4 regions of the Nocardia sp. NBC_01329 genome follow, and region 4 is predicted to be linked to each of the others. Evidence: riboswitches for the same ligand, from Rfam matches in the RefSeq annotation. Region 4 holds a riboswitch; each other region holds the start of a gene.
The links. Region 4 has a riboswitch for cobalamin ahead of OG405_RS08470 (ABC transporter substrate-binding protein). Riboswitches for the same ligand answer to the same signal wherever they lie in the genome.
Positions count from the first base shown of each region.

Region 1: it holds a riboswitch for cobalamin, as region 4 does, so the genes downstream of both, OG405_RS24070 (CbtB domain-containing protein) here and OG405_RS08470 (ABC transporter substrate-binding protein) in region 4, are expected to answer to the same signal.
Region 2: it holds a riboswitch for cobalamin, as region 4 does, so the genes downstream of both, metE (5-methyltetrahydropteroyltriglutamate--homocysteine S-methyltransferase) here and OG405_RS08470 (ABC transporter substrate-binding protein) in region 4, are expected to answer to the same signal.
Region 3: it holds a riboswitch for cobalamin, as region 4 does, so the genes downstream of both, OG405_RS15305 (FecCD family ABC transporter permease) here and OG405_RS08470 (ABC transporter substrate-binding protein) in region 4, are expected to answer to the same signal.

Region 1 is NZ_CP108381.1:5,292,825-5,298,089, forward strand. Features, by position in the region: gene OG405_RS24050 (carbonic anhydrase) at 52-675, opposite strand; gene OG405_RS24055 (A/G-specific adenine glycosylase) at 843-1,721, shown strand; gene OG405_RS24060 (alpha/beta fold hydrolase) at 1,732-2,490, opposite strand; gene mhuD (mycobilin-forming heme oxygenase MhuD) at 3,018-3,332, shown strand; cobalamin riboswitch at 3,403-3,551, shown strand; gene OG405_RS24070 (CbtB domain-containing protein) at 3,588-3,782, shown strand; gene OG405_RS24075 (CbtA family protein) at 3,773-4,567, shown strand; gene OG405_RS24080 (hypothetical protein) at 4,603-5,100, shown strand; gene OG405_RS24085 (OsmC family peroxiredoxin) at 5,133-5,265, opposite strand, start outside.
Region 2 is NZ_CP108381.1:976,936-982,200, reverse strand. Features, by position in the region: gene OG405_RS04590 (pyruvate carboxylase) at 1-2,504, opposite strand, end outside; cobalamin riboswitch at 2,814-3,017, shown strand; gene metE (5-methyltetrahydropteroyltriglutamate--homocysteine S-methyltransferase) at 3,167-5,265, shown strand, end outside.
Region 3 is NZ_CP108381.1:3,407,780-3,413,044, reverse strand. Features, by position in the region: gene OG405_RS15315 (ABC transporter substrate-binding protein) at 99-1,109, opposite strand; gene OG405_RS15310 (ABC transporter ATP-binding protein) at 1,110-1,880, opposite strand; gene OG405_RS15305 (FecCD family ABC transporter permease) at 1,880-2,932, opposite strand; cobalamin riboswitch at 3,042-3,253, opposite strand; gene OG405_RS15300 (hypothetical protein) at 3,305-3,670, shown strand; gene OG405_RS15295 (MFS transporter) at 3,978-5,265, opposite strand, start outside.
Region 4 is NZ_CP108381.1:1,808,043-1,813,307, reverse strand. Features, by position in the region: gene OG405_RS08475 (ABC transporter permease) at 1-822, opposite strand, end outside; gene OG405_RS08470 (ABC transporter substrate-binding protein) at 831-2,429, opposite strand; cobalamin riboswitch at 2,444-2,631, opposite strand; gene OG405_RS08465 (bifunctional 2-methylcitrate synthase/citrate synthase) at 2,729-3,853, opposite strand; gene prpB (methylisocitrate lyase) at 3,853-4,767, opposite strand; gene prpD (2-methylcitrate dehydratase PrpD) at 4,767-5,265, opposite strand, start outside.

The DNA of each region.
Region 1 (5,265 bases), 2.9 Mb from region 4:
GTCAACGGCACACCCGAAGGTATCGCCGATCCCCGGCCGCGCTCGGGTAGATCAGACGGCTTCACCGATATTGCCGACCACCCGATGCAGTTTCGCCCGGCCGTCGACCAGCTTGTAGGTGACGCAGGCGATCGCGCAGTCGCCGGCGTTCACGCGCTCGGAGACGATCATCGATCGTTCCATGAGTAGTCGGCTGGTCTCCACCACGTGGCGGGCTTCCAGTTCGTCCACCGAGCTCAGGCCCTCGCGACGTCCGATCAGCATCGAGGGCGTGACCTTCTCGACGATGCTGCGGATGAATCCGCCGGGTACCTCACCGCCGTCCAGCGCGTTCAGCGTCGCTTTGACCGCGCCGCAACTGTCGTGTCCGAGTACCACGATGAGCGGCACGTTCAGCACACCCACGCCGTATTCGATGGACCCCAGCACCGCCGCGTCGATCACGTGGCCCGCGGTGCGCACCACGAACATATCGCCGAGGCCCTGGTCGAAGATCAATTCCGCCGCGACCCGCGAATCCCCGCAGCCGAACAGCACCGCGGACGGACTCTGGCCGCCGACGAGCTTGGCTCGATCGGCGGCTCCCTGACTAGGATGCAGCAGCGTGTCGTTCACGAAGCGCTCGTTTCCCTCGCGCAGCGACTTCCAGGCACTTACCGGGTTGGATTGAGGCATGGTGTCCATTCTGCACGATTTGGTGTGCTCGCTTGCTTCGGTCCCGTGACAGCGCGGCGGCTATCCGCGCCCATCCGGTGAAACTGCACGGTGAGCTGAACGGAGCGGGTCGAGTGAGCGGTACGAGCGTCGGAAATCCGGACGCGGGCGAGCGCCGTGCCGGTGGGATCGAACCCGGCGCGATCGACTCCGGCACGCTGATCGACTGGTACACCCGCGCGGCCCGGGATCTGCCGTGGCGGCGGCCCGAGGTGAGCGCCTGGCAGATTCTGATGAGCGAGATCATGCTGCAGCAGACACCCGTATCGCGAGTGGAACCGATCTGGCGTGAGTGGGTGCAGCGCTGGCCGGTGCCCTCGGCCATGGCGGCGGCGAGCGCGGGCGAGGTACTCCGGGCCTGGGGCAAACTCGGCTATCCGCGCCGCGCCCTGCGACTTCATGAATGCGCGCAGGTGCTGGCCGCCGAGCACGGTGACGCGGTGCCCGACGATGTGGAGATACTTCTCGGACTGCCCGGGATCGGCGCGTACACCGCGCGCGCGGTCGCCTGTTTCGCCTATGGACAGCGGGTACCGGTGGTGGACACCAATGTGCGCAGGGTGGTGGCGCGAGCCGTGCACGGTCGCGGTGAGGCCGGTAATCCGGCCACGCGCGATCTGCGGGAGACCGAGGCGCTGTTGCCGGGACGGGTCGATCGGGCGGCGGTGTTCTCGGCAGCGCTGATGGAACTCGGCGCGACGGTGTGCACCGCGCGGACCCCGGATTGCACGCGCTGTCCACTGCCGCGCTGTGCGTGGGTCGCCGCGGGCCGGCCGGTCACCGAATCGACGCGCCGCACGCAGAAGTACGAGGGCACGGACCGGCAGGCACGCGGGCGGCTCCTCGACGTACTGCGGGCCGCGCCCGCACCGGTGGAACGTGTCCGGCTGGACCTCGCCTGGACTCGGGACCCCGGCCAGCGCGACCGCGCGCTGGATTCACTGCTGGTCGACGGGTTGATCGAACAGACCGACGACGGACGGTTCGCGCTGGCAGGCGAGGGCTGAGGACGGCCGCTCATCTCTCGACGGCGGTCCGCCGGGGCCGGGCGAGGAAACGCTCGACCTCGACCCGGTAGCGCGCCGGCTGATCGTCGTGCACCAAATGCCCGGCCTCGGGTATCAAGACGTGCTCGGCAGCGGGATGCAGTTCGGCCATCCGGCGCATCTGGCCCGCCGGGGTGATCGTGTATTCGCCCTCGAGCAGCAGGGTGGGCACGGTGAGCCGCCCCCATTCCGGCCAGAACGAGCGGGTGCCCCATTCCTCCGAGATAGCCCGGAAAGTGGCCACCTCCCCGTGTAACCGATAGCCGTCCGCGCCGCGCTCGAACGAATTCAGGAAGTAGCGTCCCGCGACCGGCCCGAAATGCGCCAGCAGCGCTTCCTCGTCGGGGAAGGGCTGCGGCCACGCTTCGACCATCGCGGCCCAGTGCGCGGCCGTACGCCCGGTGAAATCGGCGGCCATATCCTCGACCACCAGCGCGCGCACCCGGCTCGGATACGTGGCCGCGAAAACCCATCCGTGCAGGCCGCCCATCGAATGGCCGATCACGGTCATCGGCTCGGCGATACCCGAGGTGGCTTCGGCGAGATCGGCGACGAACGCGTCGGTGGCGAGTTCGTCCGGAGCAGGCCGCCCGTGGCCGGCGGCGTCGAAAGTGAACACCCGGCCGTGGTCACGCAGCCATACGACCTGGTCCTGCCAGGTCCGGGCACTGCCCATCAGTCCGTGCAGCAGCAGTATCGGGGCCCCGGCCCCACCTTCGTCGTGCAACACCGGGCCGAGTTTATTCACAACCCTCCACAGGCCGGCACAGCGACAACCACCGCGCGCCCCGGTCCGGGTTCGTCGCTGCGCCCAGATCGCCCGTGGCTCTGCCCGATTACCACCTCCATAGTCGAGTCCCCGGGTTCTGGAGCGGCGTCGGCCCTGACGCGCCTCAACGCTTCATCGCCCGAGACGTCTACCACGCCCTGACCAACCAACCCACACCACCAGATTGAAATCTATAGGCGCATCAGAGCGAACGAGCGCAGCGACCGAGCGCGTGCAGCAGGCCGTACAACGATCGGCGACTGTAGAGCACCGACAATGCCGTGAACCTCTCCAGGCCGGTCGAAGCGCACTCCTGCACCTTCGCCTACTCCGGACGGTCACCATTCGTGGTCGGGGCCCGCCCCGGTTCTGGAGCGACAGAGCGATGGAGCGCAGCGACTGAGCGCCGGAGTGAAGAACCGGGGTCACGAGGGCCCCGACCGCCCCGCCGAAGGCGGGGCAAATAAACACAGCCCTAAGCTCGGGGCATGGCTGTTGTGAAGATCAATGCGATCGAGATCCCCGAGGGCGCGGGTCCGGAGCTGGAGAAGCGGTTCGCCCACCGCGCGCACGCGGTCGAGAACTCCCCCGGGTTCCTCGGCTTCCAGTTGTTGCGGCCCACCGCCGGGGAGAACCGGTACTTCGTCGTCACCCAGTGGGATTCCGAGGAGTCCTTCGCGGCGTGGCGCGACGGCCCGGCCAAGGAGGCACACGCCGGGCAGCAGAACAAACCTGTCGCCACCGGCGCCTCACTGCTGGAATTCGAGGTAGTGCTCGATGTAGCGGGTAAACCCGCCTCCTGATCCTGCCGGACCCACCTGGCCACGCCACCGAACACAGTGGCGTGGCCAGTGCTTATGCCCGGGCATATTGACGACCGGTCGCTGCTGGTGTCAAGGTTCGAGGTGAAAGCGGAGGTGACGCGGTAATCCGGTGAGAACCCGGAGCGGTCGCGCCACTGTGATGTCCACGCCGTCATCGGGTGGGCAGAGCCAGACACCGGCACCTGCGCAGAACTCGCGAACCGGACGCGATCATCCGGATGAGGAGGATCGATCATGGCCATAGCCCATGTCCCGAGCAGGGCCGCCGACACATCGGCGACAGTGCTCGTCACCGTCGGAGTCGTCCTGCTGGCGTTGTTGACGCTGTATCTGGTCGGGTTCGACCAAGGTGCCGTATCGCGCAGCGGAATGTTCGTGCACGAGCTCATGCACGACGGTCGCCATCTGCTGGGTGTTCCATGCCATTGAGCGGATCCTTCGGTGCTCTGTTGCTCCGTGGTCTGCTCGCCGGTCTGATCGCCGGTCTCCTCGCGGGGGTCGTCGGCAATTTCGTCGGTGAACCCGCGGTCGACGCTGCCATCGCCATCGAGGAGGCGGCGGCTCCCCCCGCGGAGCATTCCCACGATTCCGGCGTCGCGCACGAAGTGAGCACCGAACATACGCATGGGGACGAGGCCGTGGTGAGCAGGCCCTGGCAGAGGTTCGGGCAGTTCCTCGCGAGCGCTCTGGCGGGTATGGCGTTCGGCGTGATCGTCGCGACCGCGGCGCATTACGTCCGGCGGTTCAGCTCGTTGTCCGGCGGGCGGCTCGTGTTGGGACTCGGCCTGGCCGGGTGGGTCGCGGTGGTCGCGGTGCCGTTCTTCAAGTACCCGGCGAACCCACCGGCGGTGGGCGATCCGGAGACGATCAACGACCGAACCCTGCTGTGGGTGGCCGCGGTGGTGCTGGGTCTGGTGGCCGTCGCGGTCGGTGGTTACCTCTGGAAAGCGCTGCGGGCGCAGCCGGAATCCTTCCGGCTGATCGCCGCGGTGGCGGGTTTCGGACTCGTCGTCACAGTCGGTTACGTACTACTGCCCGGGGTGAACGAAGTGGGCGCCGATTTCCCCGCGACGTTGTTGTGGGAGTTCCGGGCCGCCTCGCTGGCGGTATCCACCACGTTGTGGGTGAGTATCGGACTCGCTTTCGCCGCACTCACCGAATGGAGCACTCGCCGTAGTACGGCGGTACCGGAGGTCGCTGCTACGCCCGGGTGATCCCGGCCGTAGCTGCGGCCGGGCAGGGTCGGTGTATGAACGACACCGCACTCGTTTACCGGGACAACACAATCGCCGCACGGCCCGCGGCCGTCACCACAGCCTTCGTCGCGCTCATGGCGGCCGTCGGCTGGGGTGTCGCCGAAACTGTCGTACACAGCGTGGGCCTGTTGACCGACAACGCGGCCGATATCGGCTCACTCGCGGGCAACTGGCTGTTCAGGAGCGTGGTCTATGGGGTGGTGCTCGCTGTCGCCTGGCGAATGTCGCGGGGTGACCGGTGGGCGCGGGTCCTGCTCACCGCCGGGATCGGAGTGATCGGGACGGCTTCACTGGTGGTGGAGCCCATTCGCATGTTCGCGGCTTCGGGCACGGACGTGTTCACCGACCTCAGCGCAACGACCGTCCTTGTAGCGCTCACCCGAATCGGACATCTCTGTGCGGTATTCGTCGCGATCCCCGCCATGTATACACCGGCCGCGCGCAGCTGGTTCCGGGCCGGGCCCGGAGCCGAACGATACGAAGCGGCATGATCCCGGGCCCCGTGCGGGGCCCGGGACAGCGATCAGGATTCCAGGGCGGCGTCGAGTGTGATGTCGTCCACTCCGCTCAGCGCCTTGCTGATCGGGCAGCCTGCCTTCGCGGCGGCCGCCGCGGCCGCGAAACCGGCTTCGTCGAGCCCGGACACCCGGCCGCGC
Region 2 (5,265 bases), 830 kb from region 4:
TGGCGCAGATTCGACAGCTGCCCGCCCGGGATCTCATGGGTGTAGACACGGCCGGTCGGCGCGGGCAGCCCGGACTCGAACGGCGCGTACACCTTGCGCAACGCCTCCCAGTACGGCTCCAGATCACAGACATTGCGCAGGTTCAGCCCGGTGTCGTATTCACTGTGCGCGGCGGCGGCCACGATCGCCGACAGCGCCGGCTGGCTGGTGGTGCCCGCCATCGCCGCAGACGCACCGTCGACGGCATCCGCACCGGCCTGCCAGGCGGCGAGATAGGTGGCCAGCTGCCCACCGGGGGTGTCGTGAGTGTGCACATGGACCGGCAGATCGAAATTGCTACGCAGCGCGGACACCAGTTTCACCGCCGCCGGAGCGCGCAGCAATCCGGCCATATCCTTGATCGCCAGCACATGCGCGCCCGCGTCCACGATCTGCTCGGCCAGCTTCAGGTAGTAATCCAGCGTGTAGAGCTTCTCGTCCGGATCGGCGAGATCACCGGTATAGGACAGCGCCACTTCGGCGATCGCGGTACCGGTTTCGCGGACCGCGTCGATCGCCGGGCGCATCTGGTCGACATTGTTCAGGGCGTCGAAGATCCGGAAGATATCGATCCCGGTCTCGGTGGCCTCGGCCACGAAAGCCCGGGTCACCCGCTCCGGGTAAGGCGTGTATCCGACGGTGTTGCGGCCGCGCAGGAGCATCTGCAGGCAGATGTTCGGGATCGCCTCGCGCAGCGCCGCCAGCCGCTCCCACGGGTCTTCGTACAAGAATCGCAACGCCACATCGTAGGTCGCCCCACCCCATGCCTCGATCGACAACAGCTCCGGGGTCAGTCGCGCCACATGCCCGGCCACATCCAGCAATCCGTTGGTCCGCACCCGGGTCGCCAGCAGCGACTGATGGGCGTCCCGGAACGTGGTGTCGGTGACCCCGACCGCCTTCTGCTCCCGCAGTGCCCGGGCGAAACCTTCGGGGCCCAGCGTCAGCAACCTCTGCCGCGAACCGTCCGGCGGCGGCACCGACAGATCGATCGCGGGCAGTTTGTCGTGCGGATACACCGCGGTCGGCCGAGCACCGTGCGGTTTGTTCACGGTCACATCGGCGAGGTAGTTCAGGATCTTGGTGCCGCGGTCGGCCGGCTCACGCGTAGCCAGCAGTTCCGGCCGTTCGTCGATGAACGACGTGGTGATCCGGCCCGCGGTGAAATCCTCGTCGTCGAGGACAGCGAGCAGGAACGGGATATTGGTGGTGACGCCGCGGATACGGAACTCCATCAGCGCACGCCGCGCACGGGCCACCGCGGCCGGGAATTCCCGGCCCCGGCAGGTGAGTTTGACCAGCATGGAATCGAAGTAGGCCCCGATCTCGGCGCCGAGATTGGCGCCACCGTCGAGCCGGATCCCGGCGCCGCCGGGGGTGCGGTACGCGGTGATGCGGCCGGTATCGGGACGGAAACCGTTCGCCGGATCCTCGGTGGTGATCCGGCACTGCAGGGCCGCGCCCCGGATGGTGACCTTGTCCTGGCTCAACCCCAGATCCGCCAGACTCTCGCCGGCCGCGATCCGCAACTGGGACTGCACCAGGTCCACATCGGTGATCTCCTCGGTCACCGTATGTTCCACCTGGATCCGCGGGTTCATCTCGATGAACACGTGGTTGCCGCGCTCGTCGAGCAGGAATTCCACGGTGCCCGCGCAGCTGTACCCGATCTGCCGGGCGAAGGCCACCGCGTCCGCGCAGATCCGGTCCCGCAGTTCCGGGTCCAGGTTCGGCGCCGGGGCCAGCTCGATCACCTTCTGATGCCGCCGTTGCAGCGAACAGTCGCGCTCGAACAGATGCATGACATTGCCCTGGGTATCGGCCAGGATCTGCACCTCGATATGGCGCGGATTGACCACAGCCTGCTCCAGGAACACCGTCGGATCGCCGAATGCCGACTCCGCCTCGCGCGAAGCCGCCTCGATCGCCTCCCGCAGTCCGGACCGCTCGGCGACCCGGCGCATTCCGCGCCCGCCGCCACCGGCGACGGCCTTCACGAATATCGGGAACTCCATGGACTCCGACGCCGCGAGCAGCTCCGCCAGATCGGCCGAGGGCGCGCTCGAATTCAGCACCGGCAGCCCGGCCGCCTTCGCCGCGGCGATCGCGCGCGCCTTGTTACCGGCCAGTTCGAGGACTTCGGCGGAGGGGCCGATGAAGGTGATCCCCTCCCGCGCGCATGCCGCGGCCAGATCCGGATTCTCCGACAGGAACCCGTACCCCGGGTAGATCGCGTCGGCACCCGCTGTCTCGGCGGCCTCGATGATCGCCTCGACCGAGAGGTAGGCGCGGACCGGATGGCCTTCCTCCCCGATCTCGTATGCCTCGTCGGCCTTCAGGCGGTGGACCGAATTGCGGTCTTCGTGCGGGAAGACGGCAACCGTCCCGACACCGAGCTCGTATGCCGCGCGGAAGGCTCGGATGGCGATTTCGCCGCGGTTGGCAACCAAGACTTTCGAGAACATTGAACCAACGTACCCGGCGCCGCATCCAGGATCGACAGCGAAGTCCACTTGGCAGGATCTTCACAAGCGCGTATGGCAACGCTGCGAAGTCTTGTTCATAGCACCGTCATATCTCACCGACAACGACCCAGGCCTGTACGTATCCTCCGCCGCCGCGATATCCCGCCAGTCCAGGGCGCTCGGCCGATCTTGCGAAGGTATGCGAAGCCGAATGCGACCGGGCACCGTCCGGACCGCCCTGGGCAGCTCGGCGCGTCCACGTTATTGTGGTCCACGCAGCTGGTCCGCCGGCCGGACGACGAGGAGCCCCGAACGTCCGCCCCCGGCGCCGAAGCCCGCAATACGCGGGTGAGAGGGAATCCGGTGGGAATCCGGAACTGTCCCGCAGCGGTGAGCAGGAACGACCGCCGTCATCAGCACTGGGCCGTACAGCCTGGGAAGCGACGGCCAGTAGGTCGGCCGTAACGGCCGGTGCCCGCGAGTCCGAAGACCTGCCGGTTGTACCGGGTACGCCGTATCCGGTGGCCACCGCCTCGTGGATCAGGCGCCGCCACCAGTGCTGACATTTCGACCTGCCCTTGCGGCCGGGTCGTCCGGGGTCTCATCGGTGCCGTGCGTCCGTGAACGGCGATGGCCGTCGAACTTCAGCACTGGAGAACACCGTGACTGTTATTTCGCAGAGCCCGTTCACCGCAACGGTTCTCGGACTTCCCCGGGTGGGCCCGCGCCGGGAGCTCAAACGCGCGATCGAGTCCTACTGGAACGGGCGCATCGACGCGGCGCAGCTGCACGAGACCGGGCGCGCATTGCGCCGCGATCAGTACGCCGAGCTGGCTGCCGCCGGCCTGGATTCGATCCCCGTCGGCACCTTCTCCTACTACGACCAGATGCTCGATACGGCCGCCCTACTGGGCGCCCTGCCGACCCGGGTGGCCGATATCGAGAATCCGCTGGACCGCTATTTCGCGGCCGCCCGCGGCAACGAATCGGTGGAACCGCTGGAGATGACCAAGTGGTTCGATACGAACTACCACTATCTGGTCCCCGAACTCGGTCCGGAGACGACCTTCACTCTGCATCCCGGCGATCTGCTGGAGCAGGTGGCGGAGGCGATCGAATCGGGCGTCGCGGCACGGCCCGTGGTCATCGGGCCGGTCACCTTCCTGAAACTCGCCAAGGCCACCGGCGGGGCGGCCCTGGACCGCGTCGGGGAACTGATCCCGCTGTACCGGGAGCTGCTGCGGCTGCTGGCCGAAGCGGGGGCGAAGTGGGTGCAGCTCGACGAGCCCGCTCTGGTCACCGATCTCACCGAGGCCGAGATAGCGACACTGCGTCACGTCTACACGGAACTGACGGAATCGGAGAACCGCCCGGCCATCCTGGTCGCCACCTACTTCGGCCATCCGGGGCCGGCGCTGGATGCTCTGGCCGGGACCGATATCGAAGGTATCGCGGTCGATCTGGTCGCGGGTGCCGATATCGCCGCGGTCGCGGCGATTCCCGCACTGGCACACAAACTGCTCGTCGCGGGTGTGGTCGACGGCCGCAACGTGTGGCGCACCGATCTGGACGCCGCGCTGTCGACACTGGCCGCACTGCTGGGCAGTGTGCGGTCTCTGGCGGTCTCCACCTCGTGCTCACTGCTGCACGTCCCCTACTCGCTGGCGGTGGAGGCCCGGCTCGACGACGCGCTGCGTTCCTGGCTCGCCTTCGGTGCCGAGAAGACCGCCGAGGTGCGGGTGCTGGCCAGTGGTCTGAATTCCGGGACCGAGGCCGTCGCAGCGGAACTGGCGGCTGCTCGCGCCGCCGCGGCGAGCCGCCGAGACGATCCGCGGATCGGCAACGCGCAGGTACGCGCGCGGCTGGCGGCACTGGGCCCGGATGCTGTTCGGCGGGCGCCCGCCGAACAGCGCCGGTCCCTGCAACAGGATCGGCTGCGGCTCCCCGCCCTGCCCACCACCACTATCGGCTCCTACCCACAGACCTCGGCGATCCGGCTGGCCCGCGCGGCACTGCGCTCCGGCGAGATCGACCGAGCCGAGTATGTGCGGCGGATGCGGGCGGAGATCAGCGAGGTCATCGCGCTCCAGGAGAAGCTGGAGCTCGATGTACTGGTACACGGCGAACCGGAACGCAACGATATGGTGCAGTACTTCGCCGAACAGCTCGACGGATTCGCGGCCACGGAACTGGGCTGGGTGCAGTCCTACGGCACTCGCTGCGTACGCCCGCCGATCCTGTTCGGCGATGTCTCCCGCCCCGCCGCGATGACGGTGGACTGGATCACCTACGCGCAGTCGCTCACCGATAAACCGGTCAAGGGCATGCTCACCGGTCCGGTCACTATCCTGGCCTGGTCCTTCGTCCGCGACGACCAGCCCCTGGCGGACTCGGCTCGGCAGGTTGCCCTGGCCATCCGGGACGAGACGGTGGATCTGCAGAGCGCCGGTATCCGGATCGTCCAGGTCGACGAACCGGCCCTGCGTGAACTGCTACCACTGCGCACCGCCGATCAGCGGGCGTACCTGGACTGGTCGGTGGACGCGTTCCGGTTGGCGACCTCCGGGGTGGCCGACTCCGTGCAGATCCACACGCACCTGTGCTATTCGGAATTCGGCGAGGTGATCGAGGCGATCGCCGGACTGGACGCCGACGTGACCTCGATCGAGGCCGCCCGATCACATATGGAGGTTCTGGACGATCTGAACGCGTCGGGCTTCGACGCCGGGGTGGGGCCCGGTGTCTACGATATCCACTCGCC
Region 3 (5,265 bases), 1.6 Mb from region 4:
TCGTATGCGACGTCGGCTGAGGGGTGGCGCATTTCCCGGCCGGCTACCCGAGATGGTCGTGTCCGCCCTCTCGCCGCGGCCGGATTCGATCGGTGTTCTCAGTAGCCTTTGGAGCGGAGGAAGTCCGCGACTGTGACGACGGCCTGTGGGTTGCGTGGGCTTTCGACCAGTGCGGCGTAGGGCAACGCGATGATGTTGTTCTCGCGGACAGCGGTCGTACCGGCCATCAGTGGTTGTGCGCGCAAATGGTCGATCTTCGCCTGCACCGAGTTCTCCGGGCCGGCGCCGTAGTCGACGATCACGATCGCCTGTGGATCCCGCTGTGCCGCGGCTTCCCATGAGGTCGTGGTCCACGAGTCGTTGAGATCGTCGAAGATATTGGTGCCACCGGCCTCACGGATGATTTGTGACGGCGCGGCGGTACGGCCCGAGGTGAACGGTTCCGGTGTCGCGCTGTCGAACAGAAAAACGCGGGCCGGTTCCTGTCCGGCAGGTGCGCCGTCCGCGGCTGCGGCGACCTGGTCACGGTATCGGGAGATAAGTTCGTCCGCCTCGTCGCGCACGCCGAATATCTCGCCGAGGTTGGTCAGGTCCGTATACAGGGCGTCGAGCGGTTCCATCACCCCGCGGCGCTTCGTTCCGGGTTGCCGGCAGGCCTCGGTCAACTGATAGGGCACCGCGCCGATCGAGCGCACCCAGTCCGGGGTGAGACCCGTGGACTCCTTGAACCCGTAGTTCCAGCCGGCGAAGACGAAATCGGGGGCCGCGGCCTGGACGACCTCGCGGGTGAAGGCGTCACCCAGCGGTGGAACGCGTTCGAAATCGGCCCGCCACGGCGAGGTGGCGATATCGCGTTCCTTGCCGGGATAGCTGGTGTAGCCGACCAGTCGATCCGCGAGGCCGAGGGCGAGCATCATCTCGGTGATCCCGGTGTCGTTGGTGACCACGCGCTCGGGAACGCCGTCGACGGTGAGCGGAGCGCCGCAGTTGGTGACCGTCACCGACTCGCCGCTCGCGTTCTTCGGGGCCTCCTGCACCTCGGCGCCGCACGCTGTCGTACCGAGTACGCACGCGACAGCGATCGCCGTGATCAGCCGGGATGATCTCATCTATTGTTCCTTCTCATCGAAGATGATCTGCGGGACGCCCAGCCTGGGGTGCATCACGATATGGCCGCCGATCGAGAACCAACGAGTGATCACCTCCGCGGTGATCACCTCACTCGGGTGGCCCGAACATACGAGCCGGCCCTTGTGCAGGACGAAGATCCGATCACAGTGCTGGGCGGCCAGGTTCAGGTCGTGTAGCGCCGCGACCACGGTGATGCCCAGACCTCGCGCCGCGGACAGCACGCTGAATTGGTGATGAACGTCGAGGTGATTGGTCGGCTCGTCCAGGACGAGCACTCGGGGCTGCTGGGCGAGCGCACGCGCGATCAGGACTCGTTGGCGTTCACCGCCGGAGAGCGATAGGAAGCCGCGCGTCGCGAGCTGACCGATATCGGCTGATTCCATCGCCGCGGAGCAGATCTCCCGGTCGCGTCGCTGTGTGCCGCGCAGCAGTGCGGTATGTGGCAGGCGTCCGGTGGCCACGACCTCGGCGGCGGTGAAATCGAACGGGGTGTTCGTATCCTGGGTCAGCGCCGCTACCTGACGGGCGTTCTCCCGCATGCTGATCGCCGAGATATTCGTCCCGTCGACCAGGACTCGTCCCGTCGCCGGTGACAGCGCCCGGTAGAGGCAGCGCAACAGGGTGGACTTACCGCTGCCGTTCGGGCCCACGACGCCGATGAACTGTCCCGGTTCGGCAGCCAGGGTCACCGACTCGAGGACCCTCGTGCCGTCGAACTCGACCGTGACGCTTTCGTAGTCGACGCGCATCAGCCGTGCTCCACCAGTGCGCCGCGGCGTCGCATCAACAGCACGAATACGGGGACTCCCACCGCCGCGGTGATGGCGCCAAGGGGTAATTCCTGCGGTGGGATGAGTGTCCGTGCCAACAGGTCCGCGGTCACCAGGAATACCGCGCCCAGCAGCGGTGTCACGATGGTGAGTCGCCGATGGTCGGCGCCCACCAGCAGCCTGGCGATATGGGGAACCACGAGTCCGACGAAGCCGATTGCCCCGCATATCGCGACGAAGCATCCGGTCATCGCGGCGGAGGCGACGAACAGGAACAGCCGGAAGCGGGAGGCGTTCATCCCGAGTGCGGCGCCGACCTCGTCGCCCATCGACAGTGCGTTGAGGTGTCGTGCATACACGGCGATGACCGTCAGTCCGGTCGCGGCCACGGCGGCGACCAGGGGAACCATCTGCCAGGTCGCTCCGGCCAAGCTCCCGAGCAGCCAGAACATCACCGAGCGGGCGGCATCTCCGTGCGGGGCGAGGAATACCAGCACCGTCGTCGCTGCGGAGAAGCCGTAGCCGATGGCGGTGCCGGTGAGGACCAGCCGCAGCGGTACCAGCCCGGCGGCCGACCGCGCCATCAGGTACACGAGCAGCGTGGCGCCGAGTGCCCCGGCGAAGGCCGCGGTGGAGAGTGCGTAGATGCCGAGCGCGCCGAAGGCTCCGAAGAGTACGACCGCGGTGGCGCCCACCGATGCTCCTGAGGAGATTCCGAGAACGTAGGGGTCGGCGAGCGCGTTTCGCACCATGGCCTGTACCAGCAGCCCGACCCCGCCGAGACCGGCCCCGACGAGCGCCGCCAACAACACCCGGGGCAGCCGGGAGTCGACGACGATCCGATAGTTCGCCACATCGCCGGCCGTCACGGTGCCGCCGGTGAGTTCGGCCCACAGGAACCACACGGTGTCACGCCAGGGGATATGTGCCGCGCCCAGTGCCAGCGCGAGGACGGAGACCACCGCAAGCGCCGCGATCAGGACAGGTACCAGCACGGCGACCGACAGCCGCCGCCTCTTGACAGTTCTCATCGGACCGGCGCTACCTTGCCGTCCCGCTCTGGGGTGCGCGAACGCATGCACGCGCCGCGCAGCTCATATCTGGTCAACCGCTCCCTCGGAGTCGACAGGGGACCGCGCCGTCGGCTCGGTCACGCGGGCAGGTCTTCGGGCTCGTGGACACGATGCCGGACGGCGTCACCTACTGACGGTCGCTTCCCGGGTTGTGCGCCCAGTGCTCATGACCGCGGTCGTTTCCACATACCGCTGCGGGGCAGCTCCGGATTCCCACCGGATTCCCTCTTACGAACCGCCCGTCACGGACGGGCGGTAACCAGCGCGCCGTCACCCTAGCAGCCGCTGGGGCCGTTCATCCTGCTGGCGGTCACCGGTCTGGTCTGGACGGTGGGTGCGTTCGTATTCCTGGCGCGGCGGATGCTGCCCGATTTCTGGTTCGAACGTGGTGTCGCCGATGTCGGTCAGGCGATGGGTGTGACTTCCACGGGTCTGATTCTGCTGCGGGTGGTCGACCCGGATCTGAAAACCCCTGCGTATCAGGCTTTCGGCTATAAGCAGCTGATCATGGAGCCGTTCTTCGGTGGTGGACTGGTGACTGCGGGCGTTATTCCGATCATCGCCAACTTCGGCGTCGGCTGGTTGCTCGCCGGGACGGTCGCGCTGTTCGTGGGCGCACTCGCCGCCGGCCTGTTGTACTTCGGTCGCCGCCCTATCGCCACTTCTACGTCGGAGCCGGCCACCGTCTCACCGTGACATTCGCGGTAGCGGCATGTCCCGGCGCCCGAAACAGGCGCCGGGACATAGTGCTTCGGGGTTTTCCCGGCCTCGTCGGTCCGTGTGTTCAGCAACTCGACGAAGCCCGGCCGGGTAGCCGTCGGCCGCGTGAGACCTCGACGTAGTTGCCGGTTCAATATGTCGACGTGCCACAGCGCGCCGTCGTCGCCTGACCCGGCACGCCGGCCATAAAGCCGGCTTCTGGCAGGCTGTACCTACGTAGCTGCTCGACGCGGTCGACGTGCCTTCCGGTGGCGTGGCGCACATGATGAAGCGGCCGGTTTCATCAGCGGGAGGTGGGGGGTTTGATCGTGCGGATGACAACGAGTGCGATCAGGAAGGCGAGTGCGGTGAAGCCGGTTCCTGCGGCGAATGCGGTGGCGATCCCGTGTGCCTGGACGTCGGGTGGCAGGTCGTTGCCCTCGGCACCGCCCATGTCACGAATCGCTGTGCCGAATGCTGTCACCAGTACGGCGAACCCGAGTGCGCCGCCGCCGATCCACTGCATGGTCTGTAGTGCTCCGGATGCGGCGCCCGTGTCCTGTGGTGCGACCCCGGACAGGATGGTGATCGTCAGCGGGACGGTGGTGAGGCCCACTCCGATACCGGCCAACAGTAGGGGGCCGAGCACCGCTGTCAGGTAGCCGCTGTCGGTGTGGAGTTGGGTGAGCCAGAGCATCGCTGCGGTCGCCAGGGCGGCGCCCGCGACCATTACCACCTTGGTGCCGAAACGCTGCACCAATCGTGGCACGGCATACACGGTCGCGAAGACTGCGACTGTCAGTGGCAGGAATGCGAGTCCGGTGCGCACCGGACTGTAGCCGCGGATGTCCCGCAGGAACTGCGTCATGAAATAGATGATGTCGAACAGGGTGGTCGGCACCAGTAGCATGTTGATATAGGCGCCGGCCCGGTTGCGGTCGGTGAACAACCGCAGCGGCAGGATCGGTTGTGCCGCGCGCGACTCGTTGACTACGAACACAGCGACCAACACCGCACCGGTGGCGCAGAATCCGATCGTTTGCGAGTCGGACCAGCCGTGGGCGGAGGCGCGGATGAATCCGTAGACCACAGCGCCGATGCCTGTGGTGCCCAGGAGAGCGCCGGGCATGTCGAAGCGGCCGGGACGGCGTTCGGTCTCATCGATGAACAGCAGTGCGAGTACGGCTATGGCCAATCCGATGGGTACGTTGATGAAGAACACCCATCGCCAGTTCGCGTAGTGGGTGAGGATGCCGCCGAGGATCAGTCCGGTGGCGAGGCTGACGCTGAACATCGCGGAGAATAGACCGAGCGCACGGTTGCGGCGTGGGCCCTCCGCGAAGTTCGTCGCGATCAGGGCGAGCACACTCGGCGCGGCGAAGGCCCCGCCCAAACCCTGCACGACTCGTGCCGCAATGAGCCAGGCGGGGCCGGTGGCCAGGCCGCCGGCGAGCGAAGCCACGGTGAATATGAGCACTCCGCCCACGAAGCAGACACGGCGGCCGAGGATGTCGCCGGCCCGGCCACCCAGCAGTAACAGGCCGCCGAAGGCGAGCGTATAGGCGTTGAATACCCAGGCAAGATCGGTAGTG
Region 4 (5,265 bases):
CAACTCCTTCGACACTCCTGGATAGGAGAACAGCGTTTCCACGACGGCGATGCCGCCGACCAAGCCCACTACCGAGCCCGCGAGTGGGTGGACGGAGGCGGAGACGGCGTTGGGGGCGGCGTGCCGCAGGATCAACCGGATCCCGCCGACACCGTTCAGCCGGGCGGTCCGGATGTACTCGGAGGCCATGACTCCAGCGGTTTGCGCCCGAACCATCCGCGCCGGGTGCGGCGACAAACCCAGGAGCAGACAGGCCACCGGCAGGACCAGAACCTGCGGCCGGTCCCAGACACTGGTACCTGCGGGAATCAGCGAAACCGCGGGCAGCAGCCGCAGGGACAATGCGATCACGGCGACCAGCAGTACGCCGAGGACGAACGAAGGTACCGCTTCGAGGGCCAGTGCCGCGACGCTGATCACCCGATCGGTCCGGGAGCCCGCCCGCGACCCGGCCAGTAGCCCCAGGCCGAGCGCCAGCGGGATCAGCAGCACGATGGTGAGCACCGCCAGCGCGGCACTGTTCGCGAGACGGTCGAACAGTACGTCGTCCACCGGACGACCCGAGATCAGCGATTTTCCGAGATCGCCGCGCAGGAATCCGGACACCCATTCGGCGAACCGGATCGGCGCGGGCCTGTCCAGTCCCAGCTCCGCCCGCAGGGCCGCCAATTGCTCCGGCGACGGATCACCTGCTCCTTGCCGGGTCAGGATCACCACCGCCGCATCCGAATCCAGCAGTTCGAAGAGCCCGAAAACGAGTACGGTGACGATGATCAGCACACCCGCCCCGGCAGCTGCTCGCCGTAGGAAATAGCGCAGCACGCCGGCCCTCAGCCGCGCGCCGCTAGCCAGGTGGTGGCGTAGTTCGCCCAATCGTCGGTACCCGGGACCCCGGCCCGCATTCCTCCGACATTGTTGCGTGCGGCGTCGGGCCGCTTGGCGAAGCTGTGCAGGATGTAGCCGCCCTCCTGCCACAGTTCTTCCTGCAGTTCGAAATACAACCCGCGGCGGCGGTCGGGGTCCATCGCGGCCCGTGCCGCCGCGAATTTCGCGTCCCAGGCCGGTCGCCGCCATCCGGTGCCGTTGCTCGGTGACGAACCGGTGCCGGTCTGGCCGTAGAAATAGTCGAGACTGTAGTTCCACCAGCCGATATGGGTCAGCGGGCGTTTGCCGGTGACCTGCGAGAAGTAGGTGTCGGCCGGGGTGGATTCGAGCCGGATGGTGATCCCGGCGGCCTTGGCCTGCTCGGCGAACAAGGTCGCCGACTCGACCATCCCCGGCATACCGTCGGCGGTCGGCAGGGTGACCTCGAGGTTCGCTTTCCCGGCGGCGCGCAGGAGTTCGCGGGCCCGCTGTGGATCGTAGGGGCGCTGCGGGAGGGTGTCGTTGTAGAAAGGCGCGCCTTTGCCGTAGATGTCGTTGCCTACCTCCCCGTAGCCGTAGTAGACGGAATCGACCATCGCCTGCCGGTCCACGGCCAGCCGCATCGCCTGCCGGACGCGCACATCGTCGAACGGCGGCAGGTCCACGCGCATCTGGAAAGCGCCCATCAACCCTTCCGGCGGCACGATCACCATCGCGGTGGGATCGCTCTCCAAGTTCCGGGCCTGCAGATAGCTCAACTCGTGCACCACATCCGCCTCACCGGACAGGAAGGCGTTCATTCGTGCCTCGGTCTCGGCGATCTGGATGATCTCGACCTCGTCCAGGTGGGTCCGCCCATCCCAGTAGCGGTCGTTGCGGCGCAGCACGGTGCGGTCCCCAGGAGACCAGGAGGCCAACGCGAACGGACCGGTCCCCACCGACAGCGTGCGCTCGTCGATGGTGGCGGTGCCGTTTTTGACGATGTAGCAGTACCATCCCGCGAGCACCGAACCGAAATCCGCGATCGGTGTCTGCATCGCCACCACAACCGTCAGATCACCGTCGGCTTTCGTTCGCGCCATATCGACCATGGCGAGATCACCGGAGGACGACCTGGCGGGATCGAGCATCCGCTCGAAACTCCACAGCACATCACGGGAGGTCAGCGGCGAACCGTCGCTGAAGACCACTCCGGGCCGCAGCTGGATCCGCCAGACGCTGCCGTCGGCATTCGGTTCCAGCGAACGTGCGAGCCGGTATCGCAGGGTGAGATCGTTGTTGTACGCGACCAATCTGTCCCAGACATTCTTCGACACCGCGCCACCGGCCGAACTTCCGGCCTCATGCGGATCGAGCACATCGGCGATCGCCGAACGGCCCGCGATCACCGACCGCAGCCGGCCACCCGGTTGCGGCGGGCCGGTCGGCGGACCGGAAGGCGCACCGGTGCCACAGGCTGTCAGTATCGGAACGCCGCCCAGAGCCGTGAGCCCGAGCAGCCCTGCCGTCCCGGTCAGCATTCGCCGACGGCCGATACCGGATCGGCCCGTTGTCAAGTTGTCCATAGCCATCCTCGTGGGTGTATCCCGAAACCGCGGCGCAGGTGTCCTGGCTCCCGGATCGACGCATCTCCACCGGCCTTCCGACCCGGGTAGGTCGTGGCCACGCATGGCGGATCGCTCCTCGGTGACAGTTGCGGGACAGCCCCGGATTCACACCGGTGTTCCCTGCACCGCGAATGACGTTACCGGGATCTCATCCCCCCGTCGTGACCCACTCGCGCAGAGGGGAATCGAGGGATCCCGCTCGTCAGCCCCTCATCGACGCGTTACCGCAGCTCGCGACAAGGGCTGGAGTCGAGGTATCAGGCCACGACCGGGCGCTGGGAGACGCCAACGTATTCGCTCAGCGGCCGGATCAGTGCGTTGGATTCGCCCTGTTCGATGATGTGAGCGGTCCAGCCGGTGATACGGCTCATCACGAAAACAGGAGTGAACACCTCGATATCGAACCCCAGCAGGTGGTAGGCGGGCCCGGTGGGGAAATCGAGATTGGGCGCGATCCCGGTGGCCTCGTCCATGGTTCGCTCGAGTGCCTCGTACATCTGCACCCACTTCTGCCCGTCGGTGACCGCGGCGATGTCCAGGAACGCTTTCTTCATGGTGGGCACCCGGGAGTCACCGTTCTTGTAGACCCGGTGGCCGAAACCCATCACCTTTTCCTTCTTCGCCAGCTTCTCGCGCAGCCACGCCTCGGCCAGGCCGGGGTCGCCGATCTCGAGCATATGGTGCATGACGGCCTCGTTGGCTCCGCCGTGCAGCGACCCCTTGAGCGCACCGATGGCGGCGGTGACCGCGCTGTAGATATCCGACAGGGTCGAGGTGACCACCCGGGCAGCGAACGTGGAGGCGTTGAAACTGTGCTCGGCGTACAGGATCAACGACACCTCGAACGCCTTCACCAGTTCCGGTGCCGGCACCGTACCGAAGCACATATCGAGGAAGTTCTCGGCGTAACCCATATGAGAGTGGGGCGCGATCGGATCGAGGCCACGGCGGCGGCGGTGATCGGCCGCGACGATGGTCGGCAGGACCGCGAACATCCGCAACGACTTGGCACGGTTGGCCTCGGCCGAATTATCGTCCTCGGCGGGATCTTCGGCGCCGAGATAGCTGATCGCCGTCCGGACCACATCCATCGGATGACAGGTGTCGGGCATTTTCGCCACCAGTGAGAGCAGCGACCGGTCGGCGCGGCGCGAGGCCCGTTCTTGCTGCTGGAACCGCTCGAGTTCGGTGTCGGTCGGCAGCTCGCCGTACCAGAGCAGGTAGGCCACCTGCTCGAAACTGCAATGGGCCGCCAGATCCTGCACCGCATAGCCGCGATAGGTCAGCGAGTTCGTTTCCGGCACCACCTTCGAGATCGCGGTGGTGTCGACGACGACGCCTGCCAGACCCTTGTAGATGGTCGGTATCGCGATGTCCGTCATCACTGGTTCCTTCCCAACGTGAAATCGAATACATCGGAATCGAATTCGTTGTAGCGCTCGTACCGCAACAGCTCGTAGAGGCGACTGCGCGGCTGCATTCGATCCAGCAGGCCGGATTGCGTTCCCTCCGCGTAGATCTCACGCAACCCCGCCTCGGCGGCGTACATCGCCAGCCGGAGGGTGGAGACCGGATAGATGACCGCGTTGTAGCCGATCGATTCCAGCGTGGCGGCCGGGACGAGTTCGGACTTACCGAACTCGGTCATATTGGCCAGCAGCGGAGTCGAGACAGCGGCGCGGAACTTCTCGAACTCCGCTGGTGTGTACAACGCTTCGGTGAAGATCAGATCAGCGCCCGCGTCGGCATAGGCTTTCGCCCGCTCGATCGCGGCCTCGATTCCTTCGATCCCGGCGGCGTCGGTACGCGCGCAGATCACGAAGTTCGGGTCACGACGGGCCGATACCGCCGCACGCAGCCGACGGAGCATCTCCTCGGTGGGCACCACGGCCTTGCCGTCCAGATGACCGCACCGCTTCGGATTCACCTGATCCTCGAGGTGGCAGCCGGCGATCCCGGCGTCTTCGAGGACGGTGACCGTGCGGGCCGCGCTCATCGGTTCACCGAATCCGGTGTCGGCGTCGATGAGTACCGGCAGGTCGGTGACGCGCGCGATCTGGTGACCGCGCCCCGACACCTCGGTGAGCGTGGTCAACCCGATATCCGGTAATCCCAGATCGGCGGCGAGCACCGCACCGGAGACGTAGACGCCCTCGAACCCGATCTCCTGGATCAGCTCGGCCACCAGCGGGTTGAACGCGCCGGGGAACCGCTGGATCTTTCCGGATCCCAGTCCGGTACGGAAGGCCGACCGCTTGTCGGCAGCGGAGGTCGAGGCTGCGAGCAGGCCGGTCATCAGAACAGTCCCTTCGGGGAACGGGGCGCGCGAGCGAGCACATCCGCCGAGACGGTGAAAGTGAGTTCCGGCAACTGACCGGCCGACAGCTCGCTCGCGCGCTGGACCACCTCGAGGAAGCGGTCCTGCTCGGCCTGATCGACAACCCCCTCGGCGAGAGTGCGGAATTTGGCGATGTACTGGTCGCGGGCGAATGGGCGTGCGCCCAGCGGGTGCGCATCCGCGATCGCGAGTTCATCGACGATCATCTCACCGCTCTTCAGCGTGACCTCAGCACGCGCGCCGAATGCCTTCTCGCCCGGATCGGTCGAGTGATACCGGCGGGTCCACTCCGGGTCCTCGGCGGTGGAGATCTTGCGCCACAACTCGACGGTGTCCGGTCGCTGCGCGCGCTCGGGCGCATAGGAGCGCTCGTGGTGCCAGGTGCCGTCCTGTAGGGCGACCGCGAAGATATAGGGCACCGAGTGGTCGAGGGTTTCTCGCGACGCCGTCGGATCG